DNA from 2 places in the Lysobacter sp. 5GHs7-4 genome. Region 2 is predicted to be linked to the other one. Evidence: riboswitches for the same ligand, from Rfam matches in the RefSeq annotation. Region 2 holds a riboswitch; the other holds the start of a gene.

What was found. A riboswitch is a leader RNA that binds a small molecule or an ion and turns the genes downstream of it on or off. The one in region 2 is predicted to bind cobalamin.
Region 1: another riboswitch for cobalamin. It lies ahead of btuB (TonB-dependent vitamin B12 receptor); the one in region 2 lies ahead of btuB (TonB-dependent vitamin B12 receptor).

What each region holds. Positions count from the first base shown of each region.
Region 1 is NZ_CP089924.1:1,061,866-1,065,789, reverse strand. Features, by position in the region: gene LVB77_RS21325 (TfoX/Sxy family protein) at 1-243, shown strand, start outside; cobalamin riboswitch at 552-784, shown strand; gene btuB (TonB-dependent vitamin B12 receptor) at 910-2,754, shown strand; gene LVB77_RS04575 (LysR substrate-binding domain-containing protein) at 2,855-3,793, opposite strand; gene LVB77_RS04570 (hypothetical protein) at 3,896-3,924, shown strand, end outside.
Region 2 is NZ_CP089924.1:1,295,929-1,299,852, reverse strand. Features, by position in the region: gene btuB (TonB-dependent vitamin B12 receptor) at 1-1,676, opposite strand, end outside; cobalamin riboswitch at 1,829-2,075, opposite strand; gene LVB77_RS05585 (TonB-dependent receptor) at 2,315-3,924, shown strand, end outside.

The sequences.
Region 1 (3,924 bases), 230 kb from region 2:
ATCGAGGGCGCGCTGCTGGACTGCCATTGGCAGGAGATTCCGGACCAGCGCCGCAACGAACTCATCGCCGCCGCCGAAGCCGCCACCGCCCTGCTGCCGGCACCGCGCAACCGCCCGGCCGCCGCGCCGGTGCGCACCACGGTGCTGACCGAGGACACGGTGGCGATGCCGCCGTCCTACGACGACGGGTTCGACGACGAGCCGGCGGGCGAGGGGCGCGACGAGGCGGAAGAGCGGGAGTAAGGCGGCCTCGTTTTTGCGCTGGGACCGGGCGCTATTGCGCTGCGGCGCGCAGCATTGATGCGGTTCGCCCTTGGCTCACCACATCCCACGGGCTCGGTTGCCTTGGCTTTTCCCTTCTCGCTCGGGAGAAGGTGGCGCGTAGCGCCGGATGAGGGTCCGAGATCGAGTTGGAGGCACTCGCTCGCGCCGAACCCTCATCCCAACCCTTCTCCCAAGGGAGCAGGGCTCAGGACACCGACAGTGGCGGCAGAGGGTGGCCCGAAGGACCGGATGAGGGCTGCTTTTTGGCCCCAGCCCCCCAATGCCGTAGACTGCGCGCGCTTCGAGGTGACCCCCGGCATCCGCCGTCAGGGTTGAAACGGGAAGCCGGTGACGTCCCAGCGCTGGTACAGCGCGATCGGGCCAGCCCGGCACTGCCCCCGCAACGGTAAGCGAGACGACCGCGGCAACCGCCACTGTGCTGAGCACGGGAAGGCGCCGCGGGCGGGGCTACGGCCCCGGCTCGCGAGTCCGGAGACCGGCCCCGACGCGCGACTGGTTGCGATGCGGAGGGCGTCGCGGCGGCGACGTCGGCGTGTCCCACGCCCGCTCGCGGCCCCTGCCCCTCTCCTCGCAACTCCCTGGATCGACGGCGCGGCAAGACCGCCGCGCCCCTGGAGTTTGCTCATGCGTGTTCCCAAGCTGTCCCTGGCCATCGCCGCCGCCCTCGCCCTGCCCGCCCTGGCCCAGGCCCAGCCCCATGACGACGCCACCGACCTGGACGACGTCGTGGTCACCGCCACCCGCACCGCGATCAGCGCCAACGACGCGCTGTCGCCGGTGGAAGTGATCACCCACGAGGACATCGCGCGCAGCCAGGCGCGCTCGCTGCCCGACCTGCTGCGCGGCCGCGCCGGCATTTCGATCGGCAACCAGGGCGGCCTGGGCAAGCTGACCACGCTGTCGCTGCGCGGCAGCGAGACCGACCACGTGCTGGTGCTGGTCGACGGCATCCGCATGGGCTCGGCGACCTCCGGCCTGGCCTCGTTCCAGGACCTGCCGATGGCGCTGATCGACCGCGTCGAAATCGTGCGCGGCCCGCGTTCCAGCCTGTACGGCGCCGACGCCATCGGCGGCGTGATCCAGATCTTCACCCGCCGCGACCGCGACGCGGTCGCCCCGCGCGGCAGCGTCACCGTCGGCAGCCATGGCGGCCGCGAGGCGAGCGCCGGCATCGGCGGCCGCATCGGCCGCGGCTGGTTCGGCGCCGACGCCGCCTACCAGCGCACCGACGGCATCAACGCCTGCAACGGTTCCAGCACCCTGTTCGCCGGCTGCTTCACCGAAGAGCCCGACCGCGACGGTTACCGCAACCGCTCGCTGTCGCTGCGCGGCGGTTTCGACGCCACCGACACGCTGAGCTTCGAAGGCCACGCGCTGCGCGCCGAGGGCGCGAACGAATACGACGGCAGCTTCGTCAACTATTCCGAGATCGTGCAGCAGGTGATCGGTGCCAAGGCGACCTGGCGCCCTTCCGAAACGGTGAGCCTGCAGGTCAGCGCCGGCCGCAACCGCGACGAGTCCGACAACTTCCTCGGCAACGTCGCCAACGGCTATTTCGTCACCAACCGCGACAGCTTGACCGCGCAGACCGATTTCGGCATCGGCGAGGGCCAACTGTTGAGCGTCGGCTTCGACTGGCTGCGCGACCACGCCGACAGCGACACCGCCTACGACAAGAACGAGCGCGACAACCGCGCCGGTTTCGTCCAGTACCAGGGGCGCTTCGGGGCGCAGTCGCTCGAGGCCAGCCTGCGCCGCGACGACAACGACCAGTTCGGCGGCCACACCACCGGCAGCATCGCCTGGGGCCTGGGCTTCGCCGAGCATTGGCGCGTGACCGCCGGCTACGGCACCGCGTTCAAGGCGCCGACCTTCAACGAGCTGTACTACCCCTTCTTCGGCAACCCCGCGCTGCGTCCGGAAGAATCCAAGACCTGGGAACTGGGCCTGGCCTACCGCGGCGAGCGCTTCAATGCGCGCATCGACGGGTTCAGCACCCAGGTCGACGACCTGATCGCCTACGACGCGTCGATCTTCCTGCCCAACAACATCGAGCGCGCACGCGTGCGCGGCGCCGAGATCGGCATCGACACCACCGTCGCCGAGTGGACCGTGGCCGCCAGCGCCAGCTTCCTCGACAGCGAGAACCGCGTCGGCTTCTTCGCCGGCAACGACCTGCCGCGCCGCGCCAAGCGCAGCGCGCGCGTGGACATCGACCGCGCCTTCGGCGACTTCCGCTTCGGCCTCACCGCGGTCGCCTCCGGCGCGCGCTACGACGACGTCGCCAACAGCCGCACCGTCGCCGGCTACGGCACGCTGGACCTGCGCGCCGAATACGCGTTCACGCCGTCGTGGTCGCTGCAGGCGCGCGTGGCCAACGTGTTCGACCGCGATTACGAAACCATCTCGTTCTACAACCAGCCCGGCCGCGAGTGGTTCCTGACCTTGCGCTACACGCCGGCGCGCTGAACCTGCCATCGATGCGTCACCCGAAAAGCCCGGCCAATGCCGGGCTTTTCTTTGCATGAGCCGATGCCGCACGACCGCTAGGCGGCGCACCGGATGAAACTCAGGGCTCGACGATCACCGCGCGCCGCAGATAGGCCTGCGCCGCGTCGCGGTCGCGTGCGACCTCCTCGCCCAGCCATTGCCGGAAATGCGCGATCTTGCGGCTGTGCTGACGTGCGCTGGGATAAGTGAGCCAGAACGCGCGCCCGTCGCCGGCGACGAAATCGTGCGCGGGCACCAGGCGGCCGGCGTCGAGTTCGTTGCGGAACAGGATCGGCGAACCGATCGCGATGCCGTGGCCGGCGACCGCCGCTGCCACGTCCAGGTGCTCGGCCGACAGATGCGTGCCGAAGCCGCCGGGCGGTGCCGCCTCGGCATGGCCCTGCGCGCGATACCACAGCGCCCACCAATCCGGCCGCCCCAGCAAGGGCACCGACAAGGGCCGGCGCGGATCGCCGAGTTCGGCCGCAGCCGCGCGCAACGCGGGCGCGCACAAGGGCATGAAGATGGCCGGGAACAGCTCCACCGCCTGCAACCCGGGCCAGCGGCCGTGGCCGTTGCGGATCGCCAGGTCGTAGCGGCCGACGCCCAGGTCCTGCGCGTCCACCGACAAGTCCAGTTCCAACGCGATCTGCGCATGGCGCGCGCGGAAGCGCCCCAGTTTGGGCGTAAGCCAGCTGGTGCCCAGCGTCGGCAGGGTGGTCAGCGACAGCCGCGACTCGTCGATATCGACCGCGCGGATGAAGCTAGCGCGCAAGGCGGCGAACGCGGCGATGGCCTCGCGCGCGACCAGTTCGCCCGACTCGGTCAGTTCGACCCGGTGCGGATGGCGCCGGAACAGGGCCACGCCGATCTGCTCCTCGAGCCGGCGTACGTGATAGCTGACCGAGGCCGCCGTGGTGTCCAGCTCCTGCGCGGCCTTGGCGAAGCTGCCCAGGCGGGCCGCCGATTCGAAGGCCCGGATCGCGGACAGGGAGGGGAATCGATGCGGCTGGACCATAAGTAGGACTTAGCCTGCCGCCGCGAATTCGGGTCGTCAACCGCGCCCGTCGCGGCCCATCCTGACCGCCTCCACCCTCGCCCATCGGCACACGGACTGCGCATGCCCCTCCTCCCCGATTCGCCCCAGTC
Region 2 (3,924 bases):
CGCAGATCGCTGGTGGCGTAGCCGTCGAGGCGGCGGGTGTTGGCCAGATCGTCGTAGCGCTGGCCGGCGATGTAGACGCTGCCGCCGAGACTGAAACGGCCGAACCGGCGATCGGCATCGACGCGTCCGCTTTCGCGCGCGCGACGCGGCAGGATCTTGTCGCGGCTGGCGCCGCGGCTGTCGTTGCGCGGATCCAGCCAGGTCGCGCTGGCGCGCAGGTCCCAGCCGGCCAAGGTGGTATCGACCGATGCCTCGACGCCCTGGATCAACGCACGATCGATGTTGCCCGGCAGACCGATCGACGCGTCGAACGCGATCAATTCGTCGACGCGGGTTTCGTAGGCGTTGAGCGACCAGCCGCCCCAGCTCTGCTCGCCGCGCAGGCCGAGTTCGAAGCTGCGCGATTCCTCCGGCTTGAGCGCGGCGTTGCCGAAACCGGGGAAGTACAGCTCGTTGAAGGTCGGGGCCTTGAACGCGGTGCCGTAACTGGCGGTCAGGCGCAGCTGTTCGCTGAGGTTCCAGCCCCACAGCGCGCTGCCGGTGGTCTGGCCGCCGAACTGGCTGTCGTCGTCGCGGCGCAGGCTGGCCTGCAGCGAATGGGCGCCGAAATCGCGCTGGTATTGGCCGAACAGCCCACGGTTGATGCGATGGTCGCGCGCGTAGACCGTGCTGCTCTCGATTTCGTCCTGCTGCCAGTCGTAGCCCAGGCTGAGCAGACCGCCGGCCAGGCCGAAATCGCCCTGCAGCGAGCCCAGCTTGCGGCGCGTGTTGAAGGTGCTGGAGTAGACGCCGTTGCGATAGGTGTCGCTGAGGTCGCTGCTGCGGCCCAGGTTGAGCGTCAGCGTCGCGCGTTCGCTGGGCGCGTAGCGCAGGCGGCCGCCTGCGACCTGCTGCACAGTGTCGGCCTGGTTGTTGGTGCTGCCGTCGTACTCGTTGCGGCCTTGCGCGCGGAACACGCGCGCCTCGGCGTCCCAAGCGTCGCTGAAGCGGTAACCGCCTTGCGCGGTCAGCGACAGGTTGCGGTAGCCGTCGCGGTCGGGCGAGTTGGTGAAGCAGCCCGCGCCGCCCGGCGAGGGCTTGCCGCGGCAGGCGTTGATGCCGTCGGTGTCTTCGCTGGCGGCGTTGATCGAGTACCAGCCGTTGCCGCTTTTACCGCCCACGCCGAGCGTGCCGCGGCGCGTCTGCCAGCTGCCGATCGAGGCGCTGGCGTGCGGCGCGAACGCGCCCTGCGGACGACGGGTGAAAATCTGGATCACGCCGCCCAGCGCCTCGGAGCCGTAGAGGCTGGAGAACGGACCGCGCACGATCTCGATGCGCTCGATCTGCTCGACCGGTATGTCCTGCAGCGAGGCGCCGCCGCTGGTGGCCGAACCGATCTTGATGCCGTCGATCAGCACCAGCACGTGGTCGGATTCGGTGCCGCGCAGGAACAAGGACGTCTGCTTGCCGGGGCCGCCGTTGTTGGCCATCGACAGGCCGGGCGTGCCGCGCAGCAGGTCGGGCAGGTTGAGCGGCTGCAGCCGTTCGATGTCCTCGCGGTCGATCACGGTGACCGAGGCCAGGGTCGCGTCCTGGGTCTGCGCGGTGCGGGTGGCGGTGACCACGACCTGGTCCAGGTCGGTGGCGGCATCGGCGGCCCACAGCGGGGCGGCGACAGACAGCAGCGCCGTCGCCAGCGCGGTGCGGCGAAGCGGGAAAACGGGGAAATTCAAAGCATGGCTCCTGGCCCGCGCCTACCCGCGCGGACAACGATGGGTCGGAGACACGCAGGGGGAGAGGACGAGGCGGCGACGCGCGGACGCAGGCAGCCCCATGACAGCGCCCACCGCGTGTCGGGTCAGCCTCAGGCCGGTCTCCGGGCTTGCAAGCGAGGGCCTCCAGCCCTCCGGTCCGCGCCTTCCCATGCCTGCGCACAGTGGCTCGCTGCGGATCGTTCGTCTTACTTACCGTTGCGGGGGCAGCTCCGGATTTGCCGTCGCGCCAAACGGAGGATTCTCCGCTCGGACGACCGGCGCACCGGATTCCCGTTTCAATCGCCGGCGGGGCCGGCAATCACCTCAAGCCCGCGCATGGTAGCAGCCCAGCGGCCGCGCACCGGCATGACGGATCGGCATGAGGGCGGTGGGCGGCGCCCGTCGGCGGCCTGCGGCTCGCGGTGCGGATGCCGCTGGCATGCGCCATGGCACACCTAATGTTCGAAACCATGACGTACGGCTATTTCTGCATGCGTCTTTGCGTTTGACCCGATTGTTATGAACGTGTTAAACCAAAATGACATCGCTACCAATCCCCCTGCCGCAAGGAGCCGCGCACCATGTCCGTCGCTTTCCGTGCCGTCCGTCGTCCGCTCGCACTCGCCCTGCTCGCCGCCCTCGCCGCTCCCGGCTACGCCCAGGACGCACCCGCCGACGCCTCGGCGCATAACCTGGACCAGGTCATCGTCACCGGCACCCGCGTCAGCGACCGCACCGTCGCCGAGTCCAGCGCGCCGATCGACATCATCACGCCCGAGGCGCTGGAGGCCACCGGCACGGTCGAACTGGCCACCGCGCTGTCGCGCGCCCTGCCCTCGCTGAATTTTCCGCGCCCGGCGATCACCGACGGCACCGACGCGGTGCGTCCGGCGCAGCTGCGCGGCCTGGCGCCGGACCAAGTGCTGGTGCTGGTCAACGGCAAACGCCGCCACACCACCGCCCTGATCAACCTCAACGGCAGCCAGGGCCGCGGCTCCTCGCCGGTGGACCTCAACGCGATTCCGATCGCCTCGATCGAACGCGTGGAAGTGCTGCGCGACGGCGCCTCGGCGCAGTACGGCTCCGACGCGATCGCCGGTGTGGTCAACGTGGTGCTCAAGGGCAGCGATCACGGCGGCAGCCTGGCCGCGCGCTACGGCCAGTACAGCGCCGGCGACGGCGAGCAGTACCAACTGTCCGGCGACGCCGGCTTCAAGCTGGGCGAGAACGGCAAGCTGCACCTGGCCGCGCAGGGCGGCCATCAGGATCAGACCAATCGCGCGCGGCCGTTCCAGGGCGTGGTCGAGCAGCGCTACGGCGATCCCGAGATCGATCAGGGCGCGGTGTCCTACAACGGCGAGTACGACGTCGCCGATTATCTGACCTTCTATTCCTTCGGCAGCTACAGCAAGCGCGACGTGCTCTCCAACGGCTATTTCCGCTTCGCCGCCGACCCGCGCAACATCCCGTCGATCTATCCGAACGGCTTCCTGCCGCAGATCCACAACATCAGCAAGGACCGCGCCGCGGTGGTCGGCCTGCGCACGGAAACCGCGGGCGGCACGCAGATCGATTTGAGCTACAACTACGGCCACAACGAGCTGAGCTTCGACATCGAGCACACGCTCAACCGCAGCCTGGGCCCGACCTCGCCGACCCAGTTCTACGCCGGCGCGCTGGAAGTCACCCAGCACGTGTTGAACCTGGACTTCGCGCGTCCGGTCGATTTCGGCTGGCAATACCCAGTGACCTTCGCCTGGGGCGCGGAATGGCGCGGCGAGGAGTTCAGCCAGCACGCCGGCGAACCGCTGTCCTACGCCAACGGCGGCGTGCCGGCCTCCAACGGCCAGATCATTCCGGGCGCGCAGGTGTTCTCCGGCTTCCGCGCCAGCGATGCCGGCGACTTCGACCGTCACAGCTATTCGCTCTATGCCGACGTCGAGGCCGACCTGACCGACAAGTTCTCCGCCGGCATCGCCGCGCGCTTCGAGAGCTACAGCGATTTCGGCGACACCACCTCGGGCAAGCTGTCGGCGCGTTACGCCTTCACCGACAAGGTCGCGCTGCGCGCCACCGCGTCCACCGGCTTCCGTGCGCCGTCGCTGCAGCAGCAGTTCTTCCAGTCGATCGCGACCAACTTCATCAGCGGCGTGCCCTACGAGATCGGCACCTTCCGCGTCGACAACCCGGC